DNA from 3 places in the Paenibacillus sp. B-A-8 genome. Region 3 is predicted to be linked to each of the others. Evidence: predicted binding sites of a transcription regulator. Region 3 holds the regulator's gene; each other region holds the start of a gene.
The links. Region 3 encodes LexA, which represses DNA repair genes until DNA is damaged. Its sites were predicted from a motif close to CGAACATATGTTCG; they were not measured.
Positions count from the first base shown of each region.

Region 1 (5,697 bases), 1.3 Mb from region 3:
AATTCAAGGAGCGTCCATGGTGGGCGTTCCTTTTTTGATTCCCTATGTTATAGCAACATTGAACAAGTAAAAGAGCCATCATAGGATTAACCTACAACGGCTCTTTTACACTATGTACTCTCTCTAAAAACAATTCTTCAAAAAAGCTTTGTAAATTTTTTCGTCTATCTCTATTAAACTCTTCTTTCCATCCTTGAACTGAACTGCAATGATATGAACTCCTTTGCTCTTAGCTGAAAGGCCAGCAAGCAAACCAACCGGTCCGAGTAGAAATCCGCCCACTAATCCTCTTCCTACAGCACTCACAGCACTTTTGGAATGAGTTTCGTCCATTATCTCATAATCCTCTACAGTGTTTTTGTCTATTGTGATTGTTTTTAAAAAACCAGTTTGCAAATTTACAATTCCAAGAGTAGACATTATTACTTTACCTTCATAGTCACCAGCTATAACTTTATTTTTTGCACCCATCTAATCACTCCTTCTTAAACACATATATTAATCGACAAAATCATTCTACTACACAAAAACTTTTGGCGATATATGGATTTTTATTTAGAATCTGATATTCTGGCATGGTAAAAGGTAAACCATATAGCCAACACAAAAAGGGCGCTGTCGCAAAGCCATGAAATGGTTTGGAAGCAGTGCCCTTTTTGCGTATCCAGCTAGACTTCTCTAATGGGTATGGCGACCGAAATGCTGTCGTAATCGTTGTCCCAATCGCTGTATGCTGGGTTTCCGACCAACATCCCTATAGTTTCATACTATCCCAGAGCTTCTGGAATGCCCCAGATTCGACTTCGAAGAATACCGGTGCCTGACCGTAACGTACAAGTCCTTGACCGAACAGCGTCAGCTCTACCCGGGCGTTGTCTTCCAACTGTAGATAGATGATCTTGCGCTCTTCGCTGTCGTAGATGCCTTGCTCGATAAGTGGCTCTGCTGCCAGTGGTTTAGCCGCGTTGAGTGCCGTCAGAAAGCCGCTAAGCGCCTCGTCGACAGCAAGCGGTGTGTACTTCTGTAGTCCATTGTTCCAGCTGTCGAAGCTTTCCCACTGAGCTGAAGTAATTCTGCCCTCAAGATTTAGCTTGCCGAACAGATCAGCACCGCTGTTTACGGTGATGCCGTTCGTTTGTTCATACAGTTCGGCGAATACCTCGCCGTTGATTTCCGAATAGGACATAATCAGGAAATTGGAATCATATCCCTTCACAGAATAGATATCCGTCTCTCCGATGTTAGAAGCTAGCTCAATATATTTGTCTTTACCGCTCCATTCATCGATGCCGCCTGTAGTCCGTCCCAGCTTATCACCGCGCAGAGCGGGAGCGTCGGCGGCGTCGATGCGAGTTGCAGACTGTGTATAAATATTATCTTTATACACGACTAGAGCGATCATATCTGCCTTAACGCCAGACTTGGTATCCGGCAGTTCCAGCTTGGGGATGATAATGCTTCTGGACGTATCTGTGCTAGGATTGCCTGCATCACTTGGGCCCGGAGTTACCTGAGCGATCTGTCCTTGGGTGCTCTGACCGTTCAACTGCTGCCATATATTCGGTGCAGCCAAGCCGATTCCGGCAGCAAGCACGATACTTGCCGCGATATAAACCGTTTTGCGTGGACGTTTCCGCTCCTGCTGGTGCACCAGTTTGTCGATCAATTCTTTTTTCATCTCTTCACCTGGTTTCATAGAATCCACCGCTTTCGTATATAATGTTCGAAACTGATCTTCCTTCATTGTGATTCCGCTCCTTCCAGCTCTAGTTTTAGCAGTTGCCGTCCCCGCTGAAGTCTCATCTTCACGGCAGACTGACTAATCTGCAGAATCTTGCTGATTTCCTGGATGGGATAATCCTCGTAATAGTAAAGATGGATTACAGTTTTATACTTCATGGGCATCGCCATAACTAATTGCAATAGAGCCAATTCTTCGGGGTTGTCTACCGCAATCGGCTCAGCGCTTTCCAGCTTAACCTCACGCTTTCGCCAGCCTCTACCCAGTAATGTTTTGCAATGATTGGTGATTACGCGGATCAGCCATGCTTTCTGATGTTCAGCATCTTTGAACTTTGGCGCCTTTTCTATCAGTTTGATGAAGGTCTCCTGAGTAGCTTCTTCGGCATCTTGGCGGCTGCCTAGATGGACCAAGGCGATTCGGAACAGCATATCTGCGTAGATTTCGTAACTCTTTATCACATGATTTCCCGGCCGGGTCATGGATCGCTGCATGATTCTATGCCCCCTTTACCTATAACACCATTTAGGACGGCATTTGGTCACATTATGTTCCTGAGAAAATTTTGTTAGCCATATAGATCAAGGGTTAGGATCTAAAAAAACGCGGTTGTCTTAGTAGCCATAATCCTGACTGCTGAGACAATCGCGTTTTTATAATAGAAGTTCCCCCTTTACGGGAGACGATCCTCAATATGTTTATATGTATATTTTGGATCAGAACCTTTTACAGGAGCCATGCTGTATTGATGAATCAGATCCTTCTCTTTTCTATAAAAGTATCTTGCGTTAGGTTCATCTGCAAAGATAACCGTTGTGCTTACTACGGGAGCCTTACCAATCTGGGTATAGACTTTATAAAGATCTTCATTCTTATAATCTCTAGCATCTACCAGATAATGAATGATCTCATTGTTCATCTGATTTCGGAAGGAGTGAAGCGCTAAGGAAGCAACTCCATATAGAATAATGAGAGTAACAAGAATTATTTTTGTTCTTTTCTTCATTTATTTCCTCCATTTAGATAAAATGTATATATTATAAGATAATATATAAGTTTACACATTAGAAGGGAGGAAAGAAGATGACGCAGCAAGAGGAAAAATACAGGAGTTGGAGCGACGTATTAAGGTACTAGAGAATTATTCAAGTCCAAAACTGCCAGGGCTAAGAATCTTATGGTTTATTATTTGGGGTGTTGTGGGTATATTCCTCATTCTAACTCTTATTGGTTTGATTCAATTTGTCGCATAACAGAGCTTATAATTACAAATAAGGCAGCAAATTTCCCGCCGATAGTTAAACCCGTGTAGGTAAATAATTGCCTGGGTATACTATACTTGCTGCCTTTTTATTATGAGCTTACACAAATCATCTTCAGTCGTCTTTGGGTTCTTGCAATAAAATGGAGAAGGTCCCTGTTTCATGATCCACTTCAATCGACTCGATCCCAACAAAATCCGGAATTTCGGGGTGTACTGCATCTACGTTATAATCTGGATGAGTCATCAATAATTCAATTACTTTAATGGCTTCCATATCGTTCCCCCTTGCGAGAAATTCCACCATAATCATTAATGGTCCTTCATTGCGACTACCCTTATTATCTCCGCAATCATTATTGAATATGTGTTAATCGTTCTTCGTTTCTTCCCATCACGGCCAATAATTGCCCCTGAAAAACACGTCTTTGGATCTGATCAATCCGCTGTAAAGCCAGCTCGCTTGGCACTTGAAATTCTGCTGCAAGATAGCTAATGGCTTCCTCTCGTTGTTCTGGCAAATTCAAACGGGAGATCATGGAGTAGGGCATAGCTGCATAAAGAATAAAACGCTCGGATTCATCCTCCTGTGCTCGCGTAAAATGTTCTGGCATCAATATATGATTGGTACCATGGCGGAGCAGGTGACAGAGCTCGTGGAGAAACTCTAGCCGCTGCAGGCTAGCTGGAAGCCGGTTATCGATAAACATGGTGTACATCCCCGCTGATGCTTCGATACTCTTACTTCTTACATCCAAATAATGAACCCAAATATTAAGCCGTTCTGCAATATAGGCAATCGAAATTTGCGAAGGCTGAGTAAGGTTTAGACGTTTGTATAAATCTTCCGTCCACTTCTCCAGTGCAGTCATTTGATAATAGGATTTCATGTTATCCACATCATTCACCTCATTCAGAATCAATTATAGGATCGTATGTTCGCATAAATGAACAAAAGAAAAGCCCGAAGGCTATGTAAAGTAAAAAAATATAAGGACACATAAGAACGAGTGTTCTTGTGTGTCCTTAGCATAATGCAATTAAACACTAATATCAAGTGTTTTTCCTAAATTCGGAGCAACGCTTTTCCCCAGCATTTCCACCATCGTTTGACTCTGGGTTTCAGCCTGATTTTTGGCTATATTCATGACCTGTATCCCCACATTCTGAGCTAAGGATGCTTGACTCATTGCCATTGATAATGCAGCTATATCCATATTGCACCTCCTTCGTGTATATCCTGTATATCGACTCTGTCCATTTAATTCATTAGGTGTTCGGCATTTTGTTTGCCAATTCGCCCAAACGGCTTATCTCCTTTTTACATATCTTGTGCTGTAGTCATTAATCATTAGGAGGAATTAAAAATGGGAATGGAACATTGTGGTTGTAACGTAGGTCCTGTAGTAAGCCCAGCAAACGTAGGTCCGGTGTGTAGTCCTTTTACTTCAACGGGAGCTATTCTGGTACTCTTCATCTTGCTGGTTATCATCACTAAAGCTTGCTTATTCTAAGCTAGCTGATGCACATTGTAGCCCCATCCGGTATATACCGGATGGGGCTATTCTTTTGGAGCATTGTTTCCGAAGCTCGTTATTTGAACATAAATTCTACGCGGGTTCCATCCGCATAATCTTCTAGCTGATTACCAACCCAGCTTCCTGCACCGCGATTATCTTTTGGCGTTATGTATTCAATGTCGGCCCCTTCGCCGCCTTCATCACACATGGCCATGGGCCATTCGTCGCGGTCGTAGCCTTTTTTTGTAGGGATCCCTCTTAAGGATTCTTTGCGGTTCTCTTCAGCCTGCTCACGGTTAATGGTACATGTGGCAGACTCCCCTTTGGCAATCGCATCCTGAATATGCTTGGCGGTCTCAGGATAACGATCTGATGGGAAGATGAGCTGAACAACTTCTGAATCGGATGTGGACGAGGGGGCTGCCGGGTCTCCGTTCTGTTCATACCAGTAACCGCCGAAAGCGAGTAACACAACAATGATGAGACTGGTGAGTAATTTCTGTATTTTCAAATCTGCTCCTCCTTTTTTGGAACTTAAAATAGTATATCTTATATCATAATGCAGTGCGATTTAATATACTTAGGAAAAATAAGAGGAGGGCGGAATTGGATATGGAGTATTTAATTACTATTGAGGATCAGACGCTTATAGCCTCTGCTGAAGATATTATTACTAGACGTTATGAATGGGAAAGACACCATGTTGGAGCGGCGCTCCGTACGAAGACGGGGGAGATCTTTACAGCGGTACATGTAGAAGCTAGCATGGGGCGGATTACAGTTTGTGCGGAGGCGATGGTGATTGGAAAAGCGATATCCGAAGGCTACAAGGAATTTGATACGATTGTTGCCGTAAGGCATTCTGATCCGGATAGCGGGGAAAGAGAGATTAAAGTAGTTTCTCCCTGCGGGATGTGCCGTGAGTTAATTGCTGATTACGGGAAGGATTGCAAAGTTATTGTATCCGAGGAAGGCCGGTTAGCCAAATATGATATTACCGAATTACTACCGCTGAGATATACGAGGTAGTTTGGAAAAAAGGAGCCGCTAGGCTCCTTTTTTTATTGAGCCGTGAATTTATTCAGCAGTTCCTTACACTGTCCTAAATTAATTTACAGCTTCATGTCCATTCGCTGAGTTCATGTCACTATTGTCCCCATACTATAACTTAAAAA
Region 1 covers NZ_CP183882.1:5,168,525-5,174,221, reverse strand. The annotation lists gene ACN6MV_RS23400 (hypothetical protein) at 124-471, opposite strand; gene ACN6MV_RS23395 (hypothetical protein) at 755-1,744, opposite strand; gene ACN6MV_RS23390 (RNA polymerase sigma factor) at 1,741-2,235, opposite strand; gene ACN6MV_RS23385 (DUF3139 domain-containing protein) at 2,415-2,747, opposite strand; gene ACN6MV_RS23380 (hypothetical protein) at 3,118-3,279, opposite strand; gene ACN6MV_RS23375 (ImmA/IrrE family metallo-endopeptidase) at 3,359-3,892, opposite strand; gene ACN6MV_RS23370 (YjfB family protein) at 4,043-4,219, opposite strand; gene ACN6MV_RS23365 (hypothetical protein) at 4,370-4,516, shown strand; gene ACN6MV_RS23360 (NucA/NucB deoxyribonuclease domain-containing protein) at 4,596-5,027, opposite strand; gene ACN6MV_RS23355 (cytidine deaminase) at 5,135-5,551, shown strand.
Region 1: ACN6MV_RS23375 (ImmA/IrrE family metallo-endopeptidase) is a predicted target of LexA. The motif match lies at 3,931-3,944, and genes of this name have one in related genera.

Region 2 (5,697 bases), 320 kb from region 3:
ATTTACAGCAAATTATCCAGATTTTGCGTAAAGCTGATTTGCCGCTGGACCTGCAGTTCAACAACTTAAAATAGAATTTTGTACCCCGCAGTGCTTATCAGCACCATGATGCGGGGTGCTTTGTATTTTTTTTGACACCTATTTATAGCTATAATATACTTGCTTAAGTAGAAATAGATGAGCCTGACTCAGGTCATTTGTATGAACGATTTAGGGGAGGAACTTCAGTGAATTTGCCCAACCGCATCACGCTAGCACGTATTTGCCTGATCCCGATTATGATGTTTTTCTTACTGGTGGATTTTAGCTTTTACCCAGAACCAATACATTGGGGCTCTTTCCAGCTATCTGTTAATCATTTGGTAGCCGCTGTAATCTTTTTGCTTGCAGCCAGCACAGATGGAATAGACGGCTACATAGCTAGGAAATATAATATGGTGACCAACCTCGGTAAGCTCCTTGATCCGTTAGCGGACAAGCTGTTAGTTTCCGCTGTTCTGATTTCACTTGTCGAACTGGGCAGATGTGATTCATGGATTGCAATTGTTATCATAAGTCGTGAGTTTGCAGTAACCGGGCTTCGCCAGATCGCATTGTTAGAGGGGAAAGTGGTTGCCGCCAGCAAATGGGGCAAGATAAAGACGGTTGTACAAATTGTAGCGATCTCACTGCTGTTGTTGAACAATTTTCCATTTCAATTCGTCAGCATTCCTGTAGACGATATTGCCATTTGGGCTGCAGCTTTGATCACTATTTACTCTGGAATTGATTATTTTGTGAAGAATAAAGAGCTGCTACAGCTGCATAATGCTTAAGCATTTTAGGTAGCTACATATAGGAGAGGTAATAGGTAAAGTACCTATTACCTTTTTTAAACCCTAAAGGCAGTGTGTCTACATTATAACTAGGAGGCGAAAGCCAGGGATGAAAGCGGAGATTATTGCAGTAGGCACGGAGCTTTTGCTCGGTCAAATCGTGAATAGTAATGCCCAGTTTCTATCTATAGAGTTAGCTGCTATTGGGATTGATGTATATTTTCAAACCGTAGTTGGCGATAACAGCAGTCGCTTGCAGCAAGCTATTGAAATCGCTCAAAACAGAGCTGATGTTATCATTTTTACAGGTGGTATTGGTCCGACAGAAGATGATCTTACAAAAGATGCATTGGCTGCTTCTTTAGGTCGAACACTCCATATAGATCGTTTGGCAATGGATCATGTACAACGTTTCTTTGATGATCGTAAGATTGTAATGACAGAGAATAATCGTAAACAGGCACTTATAATTGAAGGAACCACACCTTTGCCAAATGAGATTGGTCTTGCTGTGGGTATTGCTTTTGAGCATGAAAAGAAATATTATATTGTGCTTCCTGGTCCGCCTCGCGAGATGAAACCAATGTTCGTAGATAAAGCAGTACCTTGGCTTCAGCAGCATGCTCTGACGTCAGAAATGCCACTTTATTCTAAAATGCTAAAATTTGCAGGTATCGGAGAATCACTGCTTGAGGATAAGCTCATAGATCTGATTCACAGCCAGACAGACCCAACCATAGCTCCATATGCAAAAGAGGGAGAAGTAACCGTTCGTATTTCGACAAAGGCGCCTTCCGAGCATGAAGCTTTCAAGAAGCTGGAGATTCTGGAGAAGCAGATCAAAGAGATTTTGCCAGAGCATTTATATGCGAATATTGATGTACCACTAGAACAGCTAATTGTAGATTGGATGGCGGATGCAGGTCTGACTTTAAGTGCGGCGGAGAGCTGTACCGGAGGCTTGCTGATGGAGAGTATAACCAACATACCAGGTAGCGCTTCGATGTTTGCGGGAGGAATCGTCTGTTACTCGAACGATCTAAAGAAAAAACTTCTGAATGTGCCAAGTGCTTATTTGGAGGGGCCTGATGCTCCAGGGGCGGTAAGTCGTGAAGTTGCCGAGGTGTTGGCCGATCAGGTGAGAATGATTGCGGACAGTGATTTCGGTTTATCTGTAACAGGCGTAGCAGGACCAGGCTATTCTGAACGTAAACCAGTCGGACTTGTATTTATTGGTTTAGCTGAACGCGGGCGTAAGACAGAGGTATATGAGCTTAATCTTAAAGGGACACGTGAGAATATACGACTGCGTACTGTTAAAGCTCTACTGTATCGACTATGGCGTAGACTTGAGGAACGCAAGGTGGAGACACCACTTGAGGGTTCAGACTTGTAATGGGAGATTAGCCCAGTTATAATTGGAACATACGGAAGAACCGTGGCACTGAGATTTCTTTGCTGCGGTTTTTTGTATATTTGCAGAGATTTTGATCAATGTTTTTGGTTATGATCATAAGTCGTTGATGTCCGGTGAAGTAGAGAAATCAGTTAACTTCTATATCCGGAAGGAGGCTTACAATAAAAGGGATAATTAACGCTTGAGACAAAAAAAACGAATGTATGTTCGAAAAAAAGCTTGGCAAGACCTCAAAAACACGTTATTATATTATTATAAACAGTGAAGGAAGTGGTCTGATTGTCAGATCGTCGTGCAGCGCTTGATATGGCGCTTCGTCAAATAGAAAAACAATTTGGTAAAGGTTCGATCATGAAACTGGGAGAATCCACTCATATGCAAGTGGAAGTTGTACCTAGCGGATCTTTGGCACTTGATATTGCGTTAGGTATAGGCGGACTTCCAAAGGGACGTATTATTGAAGTATACGGACCTGAATCCTCCGGTAAAACAACTGTTGCTCTTCATGCTATTGCAGAAGTGCAAAAACAAGGAGGACAAGCTGCATTTATCGATGCTGAGCATGCGCTCGATCCGAAGTATGCACGTAACTTGGGCGTAAACATTGATGAATTGTTACTATCTCAGCCAGATACGGGTGAACAGGCACTTGAGATTGCTGAAGCACTTGTACGAAGTGGCGCAGTAGACATTATTGTCGTTGACTCCGTAGCTGCTTTGGTTCCTAAAGCGGAAATTGAAGGCGATATGGGTGATTCACACGTCGGCCTACAGGCTCGTTTGATGTCTCAAGCGCTTCGGAAGCTTTCTGGTGCCATTAGTAAATCAAATACAATTGCTATCTTTATTAACCAGCTTCGTGAGAAAATTGGTGTTATGTTCGGTAACCCTGAGACAACTCCGGGTGGACGAGCACTGAAATTCTACTCTTCCGTACGGTTGGATGTTCGTCGTGTGGAAAGTATCAAAATGGGTAACGACGTTGTAGGTAACCGCACCAAGATCAAGATTGTGAAGAATAAGGTAGCACCTCCATTTAAACAAGCTGATGTTGATATCATGTATGGTGAAGGGATTTCCAGAGAAGGAAGTCTTGTAGACATCGGTACTGAAATGGACATCGTGAATAAGAGTGGTGCATGGTATTCCTATGAAGGCGAGCGTCTCGGCCAAGGACGTGAGAATGCCAAACAGTTCTTGAAGGAACATCAAGATATTTCGCTCATCATTGAGAACAAGATTCGTGAAGCAAGTAATCTCTCCACTATTGTTGCTGCACCAAATGAAGCGGAAATCATTGCAGAGCAAGAGGAAGAAGAAAAGCTACTTCTCGAAATCGAACAATAGAATTTATTAAGGAATAGGACGCCCTGTGATTCATTGTTGCAGGGTGTCTTTTCTTAACGCATCAGAAATATTTATTTGGGGTCCTCGCAAAGTACCTGAGTACGCATCGAATTTAAGCTACACTTTGTGGGGGATATTTTATTGCTATGAGGTGACAAGCAACTATGGTAATACAGCTGGATATGGATTTTGAATCGGATGAGCAGGACTTACAAGTTCTTGCAGATTTTCCTGATGGAGAACTTTTAGAAATCACTAAGGTAGAACGTCAGAAGAAATCGGATCACCGCTATATCATACATTTCGGAGCTTATAACATGACTGTACACGAAGACGTCATGATTAAATATCGGATGATTACTGGGAATTCTTTTATGAAAGCCGATTTGGAGGAAATTGTTGTTGCTGATGAGCGACAACGAGCTTATGTAGAAGGACTTCGTTATCTAGAACGAAAGCCACGAACCGCTATGGAAATGACTCGCCGTTTACGGCAGAAGGAAATAGGGGAGACTATTATTGCGGAAGTGGTGCAACGGCTACAGCAGGAAAGACTTCTTGATGACCCTTTGTATGCAAAGCAATGGGCAGAGCAACGCATTACGAACCAACGCAAAGGAAAGATGTGGATTCGCCAAGAGCTACGTGAGAAAGGAATCGACAAATCTTTAATCTCGGAAGCCTTGGAGAATATCAGCCCTGAACAAGAACTTGAGAGTGCACTTCAGACCGGACGTAAGAAATGGAATCTCATCCGAGGTGAAGCTGCAGATAAGAGAAGAAAGACTGGCGCCTTCTTAATGCGGCGTGGATTCTCAGGCGATATGGTGCGTCAAGTGATCAATACTTTACTTGAAGAAGACAATTATGAGGGTGAAGATGAGGAATTTTACTAGACTCACTGATTCTCTTGACATTAATGCGTATATCGACTCTCTTGACAATGTCTTTTTATAAATAATAAAATATAACATGAATCGGCATAAAGTAAGAATCCTTTTTCCTTCCCAAAAAGGGGACTTTTTAAAACGGTTCGCGTACAACTCATATGAAATGTAATCGCCGGATAAGGCGGGCAGTGTGCATGTGCAGCATGTGCAGTATGGCAATCGGTTGTTTACCGGTTTTTTGTATGGTGATGAACGGATAGTTTAACAACTGCACAATTCCCAGGGGGATACCTTGGAGAGGAACCAACGAGGAGGTGAACAGATGCAAGCATGGATCTGGGTCATTATCGTTCTCGTTGTAGCTGCATTATTCTTTGGATTCGGTTATTTTATTCGTAAATCCCTTGCAGAAGCTAAAATTCAAAGCGCAGAAAGAGAAGCCGTAGTCATCGTGGAGAACGCGAAGAAGGACGCAGAGGCGCTGAAGAAAGAAACGGTATTGGAAGCTAAGGACGAAGTCCATAGAATCCGTACTGAAGCTGAGAAAGAAACTCGTGAACGTCGGAATGAAATCCAACGGCAAGAGAGACGTTTGCTGCAAAAGGAAGAATCTCTGGATAAAAAAATGGAATCGCTTGAAAGAAAAGAAGAACAAGTAGCTAACAAAGAGAAACGAATTGATGAAACCCAACAGCAAATTGATGTTATTTACAAAAACCAAGTCACTGAATTGGAGCGCATTTCCAATTTAAGCATCGAAGATGCAAGAAGTATTATTCTTAGCAATGTTGAGCAAGAAGTTCGCCATGAAACGGCTCAAATGATCAAAGAAATTGAACAGCAGGCGAAAGAGGAAGCGGATAAGAAATCCCGCGAAATCATCACACTCGCTATCCAACGCTGTGCAGCTGATCACGTAGCCGAGACAACAGTTTCAGTTGTTACCCTGCCGAACGAAGAGATGAAAGGTCGGATTATCGGTCGTGAAGGCCGTAACATTCGTGCACTCGAAACTCTTACAGGTATCGACCTCATTATTGATGATACTCCGGAAGCAGTTATTTTGTCGGGATTTGATCCAATCCGTCGCGAAGTGGCCCGTACGGCACTTGAGAAACTAGTGGCAGATGGACGTATCCACCCCGCTCGTATTGAAGAGATGGTGGAAAAATCCCGCAAAGAAGTGGACGAAAGAATTCGCGAATATGGTGAACAAGCTACTTTCGAA
Region 2 covers NZ_CP183882.1:4,201,004-4,206,700, reverse strand. The annotation lists gene ACN6MV_RS18785 (YajQ family cyclic di-GMP-binding protein) at 1-74, shown strand, start outside; gene pgsA (CDP-diacylglycerol--glycerol-3-phosphate 3-phosphatidyltransferase) at 228-815, shown strand; gene ACN6MV_RS18775 (competence/damage-inducible protein A) at 925-2,211, shown strand; gene recA (recombinase RecA) at 2,512-3,579, shown strand; gene ACN6MV_RS18765 (regulatory protein RecX) at 3,744-4,475, shown strand; gene rny (ribonuclease Y) at 4,792-5,697, shown strand, end outside.
Region 2: recA (recombinase RecA) is a predicted target of LexA. The motif match lies at 2,429-2,442, and genes of this name have one in related genera.

Region 3 (5,697 bases):
AATTGGCAATAAGCCTGGCAAGAAGGAGATACTATACACAGGCATTTCACTGCTGTTCATATATATTTTAAGCGTAAGTTCCTCAATAACACTAGCCTCTTCGTCAGCGCTATTAAGCACATTAATATTCGCACTTGAAGCGGTTGCTTTGCTGCTTTGTTGTCTTTTGGATACTTTTGAAAGGGTTAGTGCATTAACAACAATCTCTGATCCCATTACATTATCGAAGGAATACAGCTTTGCTATAGCTTTTTTACGTGTTTTCGGATCGCTACTGCCTATGGCTATTTTCTTATAGGATTCGTTAAGGGCGATCAAGTGAGATTGATTGGGTGGAATGAACGTTTTGGTGAATATGATGTTAAAGGATGAGATTGCGTTTAACAGCTTTGAAAGATCTGAAGAAGTAGATAGCTTTTTCAATTCTAGAAAACCGGCACTAAGAATTAAGACAACTCCTATAATACCAAATATGTATATCAAGAAAATCAGCATGGAATCACACCTCCTAGTTATCTCAGCAGAGCAAGATTTATTACTTAATGAAAGATATGCCTTAATCTTCTCGACTAGTATCTGCTAAAAGTGAAATTCGTTGAAATATAGGAACAATTACAGCATTAGCAAAAAAAAGCACCCTGAGATCCGCCTTTAATGCATGCTAGGGCAGTTACTGAGTGCTTAGATGAGAGTTATTAATGTAAATATGTCAAAATTATAAGAAATTGAAAGCCGTAATTTGATCGGTATACACAATTAGCTGCTTGTATTCGATCGATGATTCATAGTTAGCATAGGGTCTTACAGAAACATCATTGAGGACTACAAAGTTATAGCTGAAATTTTTATCGGGATGTTCCGCACCTAAATAAGATATGTATTCATCTACAATGACATCATCCATTAGAGATTTAAAGTCAAAAACATCCTCTTTATTGGAGGTGGAAGGGGAGATGGTCCCTTGAATACTGCCGAATGAGGTGAGTAGATTTACTTTTTTTCCACTAGCTTGATCGTTATTTAACAATAATCCTGAGAGTTTAACAAGTGCATCGACTTTAAAATCGACGAGGGTTCTTATTTTGGAGTTGTTCAAAACCAGACACTTCCTTTCTATTTGAAAACCTGTTAACATTATTCGACATATAACCACATAATTCCTATTACGCCATCAAAAATACTTAAATACAAACACACCCCATTCATTGAACCATGAGTGAAGTGTGTTTATTTATGGATAGATTTAATTCCTGATCGTTACTTGAGTTCCAATCGGAACAATCGCAGCTAGTGCTAGCACATCCTCATTGTACATCCGAATACAACCGTGGGAAACTTCGTGACCTATCGAGGAGGGATCATTATTTCCATGTATTCCATAGTGAGGCTTAGATAGACCCATCCAAAAGACCCCAAATGGACCACCTGGATCGGGTTCTTTGTTAATAATAGTGAAGTCACCCAAGGGTGATTGGGTTAACATTTTACCGATTCCGACGGGGAAACCTCTGATCACAATGTTGTTATCAAGAAGATACAGCATACGCTGGGTCAGATCTACAATAATTCGGTAATTTGGCATTGCGCAACACTCCTTTCTAATAGGATATGAGCAGAAAGCCTAAACGGTTATTAATAGAAAATGGCCATTTTAGCGTATGCGAACGCGTGTTCTAGTATGGATAATTTGAGTTAGAAAACAAAAAAAGGCTGTTCCACATTTGTGGAACAGCCTTTGATATTACAGAAAACAGTATCATTATGCTTCTCGTAGAAACGGATACCGTCCTTTAATGGACGGTATCCGTTTTGGCTTGGTAGGAGTGCATACTTAGTGGATATCTCGAAATAATCCGATAACTCTGCCGAGAATGGTCACGCGATTAAGGCGAAGAGGCTCGTACGCCGGATTCTCCGGCTGAAGACGTATATGATCACGTTCTTTATAAAAGGTCTTAACGGTAGCTTCATCTTCTTCGGTCATAGCTACAACGATATCTCCGTTATCAGCTGTCTGTTGTTGACGGACAATAACATAGTCACCATTCATTATCCCAGCTTCGACCATACTGTCACCTTGAACCGATAACATAAATACTTTGTTATCTCCAACATAGTGAGTTGGAAGCGGGAAGTAGTCTTCAATATTCTCAGTAGCAGTGATAGGAACCCCGGCGGTAACCTTACCTACGACAGGAATGCGTGCGACGGTTTGTGCGAAATGATGGACATTCTCGGAATCCTCTTGGCCAAGCAATTCTATTGCACGAGGCTTCGTTGGATCTCGACGGATAAGTCCCTTCTTCTCTAGCCGATCCAAATGACCGTGAACTGTGGAGCTGGAAGCAAGACCAACAGCTTCTCCAATCTCCCGAACGGAAGGAGGATAACCCTTGCTGCGGACTTCGCTACGTATAAATTCCAGGATCGCCAGCTGGCGACTTGAAATCTTTGACATTGGAATCAACCCCATATAGTAATGTTTGGGAAAATTATAACATAGAACTACCGTTCGCACAAACATAAGTTCTAACTATTATAAATATTAATTCGAAAGAGTTAATAAATGGTAGTCTCGTATTGATAAAGCGAACTTTAAAACAATGATCAGCTGGATTCTTTTTATAGATGATAGGGTGATTTACTCTTTTCAAAAAAAGAGAACAATTGTTCTGAAATAGTATTGAACAAAACACATGTTCGTGTTATTATAATTTCAAAAGTAAGAACAAGTGTTTGGAGGATGATATTCATGTTAAAATACAGTACATACCGTAGCATCTACGATAAAGCCCCCGTGGTTGAATCTTTAGGACATAATCCTGTTACCCGTTATTCAGCTCAGATTAAAGAGATTACAGCGCTTTTGCTTGAAGGATTGATGCGTTTGTTCCGGAGAGATTTTGTTATTAAACTTACATTGATCATTGTGCTCGTACTATCAGGACTCACAGTAGTAGGTAATGTATTTGCAGGATCTACTACTTTAATGAAGGATGAGAAGCGCGTAGTGGTTGAACGCGGAGATACACTTTGGAGTATTGCTCTTGAGAATAAACCATCGGATATGAAGACGGCTGTATATATAGAAGGAATTAAAAAATCTAATGGCATTAAAGGCAGTCAGATTAATGCTGGAGATATTCTCAGTTTACCTATTTATTAATATTCTAAGAACATAATAGAAGGACATAAAGAGCTTGCAGGGAGTAAACCTTGACAAGCTCTTTTTCTCATGGCAGAGTTAGAATTAATTTATATGGGGAGGGAAAGTTTTGAACATTGATGAGTTGGTCGCGCGTATTAACGAATTGGCACGCAAACAGAAGAGCGTAGGCCTTAATCAAGAGGAAACGGCGGAACGCGCCAAGCTTCGTGAAATCTATTTGGGGAATATTCGCAATAACTTCCGAGCACAATTGAATACGATTGAATTGGTCGATAATGATGAGCATGAACAAGGTAACAAGGGGCTTAAGCATTAACACCCTGTTCCTTTTCATAGATACTACTGGATGACTAGGGGGAACGCATATGGCCCGTTCTTGGGAAAGAATGGTTCAACGTAACACACAGCAAATTAACAAGCAAAGAAAGAAACAGGGGAAGGAAACGATTTACGCATCAAAATCCAAATCTCCTGGCAAGAACAGTGAAACCTTTAAAGGCCGTAACATTGCATTTCCAGTAGTGTTATTAGTGCTTGGTACTATGTTTTGGATGATTGGTTCGGTAGATCAGGCCAAAGGCAATGGTATGCTGATGAATTGGCTAGGAGTCGTTTTGTACTACTTACTAGCAGCACTTCTGTTTTTCCGACGTCCGTATTTGAAGGTGGAGAATGCTAGACTATCCACTATAAAATTCAATCGCGAACGCTATTTACCAGCTTCTGATATTGAGAAAATTATCCTTTCGCGTGGAGCTGTTGTTATTAAGCATAAAGGCAAACGCACGAAATGGATTTTTACCAGACTTATGAATCGTTATGATACAACTGCGATGGGGACTCGACTGGAAGCATTCGCAAAAGCTCACCAAATTGAAGTAGTTCACGAATAGAAATTAACCAGCCATGGGAGAGGGAGACCTGTAATGCCAATTTCCGCTGTACTATTTGACCTTGATGATACACTGCTCTGGGATGATCGGAGCGTCAATGAAGCATTTCGTTCTGCATGTGAAGCCGCTGGGGATACGATTGATCCACAAGAACTGGAACTTGCGGTGCGTAAAGAAGCCATAGCACTATATGAATCATACGAAACGAACCCATTTACAAAAATGATTGGGATTAATCCGTTTGAAGCACTTTGGGGGAACTTTACTGCAGGTGAACAACCGGAATTCCGTCAATTGGAGCAGCTTGCACCGGGATACCGTAAAGAGGCGTGGCGTCGTGGTCTTGCAGCACTTGGTGTAGAGGACGAAGTTCTTGCTGAGACATTAGCAGCCAAATTTGCAGCAGAGCGTAGAAATCGGCCTTACATCTATGAAGAAACAATTCAGGTGCTCGAAGAACTGAAGGGAAAAGTGAAGTTATTGCTTTTGACTAACGGATGCCCTGCATTGCAACAAGAGAAACTAGATGGTGTACCTGAAATCGTTCCTTTCTTTGATCATATCGTAATTTCCGGAAGCTTCGGCAAAGGAAAGCCGGATAAGGATATTTTTCTGCATGCTCTAGAGCTTCTAGATATTGCACCTGAGCAAGGGGTTATGGTCGGTGATAAGCTTACAACGGATATTCGTGGTGGGTTGGCAACAGGTTTGACTACGGTTTGGATTAATAGAAAAGGCAAACAGCCGGATCCGGAAATTCAGCCGGATTATGAAATCAAACATCTTGGAGAGCTTCTTTCATTAGTCCAATCTTTATAAAGTAGAGTAAGAGGCTTTGAATCATTGAGCCTTAAGAAGGCAGTAGGTTCCTGGGTTACTAGGAGGCTTACTGTCTTTCTTTATATCTACATATTGCTTTTTAAAATTGATGAAATTATCTAGTATATGATTTTAGTCACAAGAGTTAAGCTGAATTGATATGAAATACTGAAAAACCAATAATAATGTGTATAATAGATGGAGAATGTATAACATGAATTGGTAGATTCTTAGTACTCAAATCGGCTGGGAGGACTCTATATGAAGATTTCAAGAACAATCGTTCCTTTATTATTAGGTGCAACACTTTTAGTTCTGGGAGGATGTTCATCAGACCAAACCAAACATTCTGGAATACATAATATGAACATGAACATGGACATGTCTATGGAACCTATCAAAGTTGAGTTACATTGGAGTCCTGAAGAGGTTGTTGTAAATCAGAAGGTGACCTTTGAGGCTGTGGTGACGCAAGATAACTTGGCGGTGGATGATGCGAAAGAGGTTCTATTCGAAATTGTGAGTAAAAATGATAATGAACAGAAAATTGAACTTAAAGGGAAGCTAGTTGGTGATGGAGTCTATCAAGCAGAAGGAACACTTGAGATAGAAGGACAATATATTGTTACATCACACGTAACTGCTAGAACTCAGCATTCTATGCCTAATAAGGAACTCTCTGTGAAACCATAATTAAAAGAATAGTAATGATATCCTATAATTACAGATAATGCAGAGTGGAAAGGAAGGCTTTCCGAAATTCCTTTATTCTGCTAAACTTACTCTAATGTTTTACTGGGGGGACTATACGTTGGC
Region 3 covers NZ_CP183882.1:3,877,455-3,883,151, reverse strand. The annotation lists gene ACN6MV_RS17380 (hypothetical protein) at 1-495, opposite strand, end outside; gene ACN6MV_RS17375 (hypothetical protein) at 716-1,096, opposite strand; gene ACN6MV_RS17370 (L,D-transpeptidase) at 1,244-1,582, opposite strand; gene lexA (transcriptional repressor LexA) at 1,832-2,458, opposite strand; gene ACN6MV_RS17360 (LysM peptidoglycan-binding domain-containing protein) at 2,753-3,166, shown strand; gene ACN6MV_RS17355 (DUF896 domain-containing protein) at 3,276-3,485, shown strand; gene ACN6MV_RS17350 (hypothetical protein) at 3,535-4,062, shown strand; gene ACN6MV_RS17345 (HAD family hydrolase) at 4,096-4,881, shown strand; gene ACN6MV_RS17340 (FixH family protein) at 5,143-5,574, shown strand.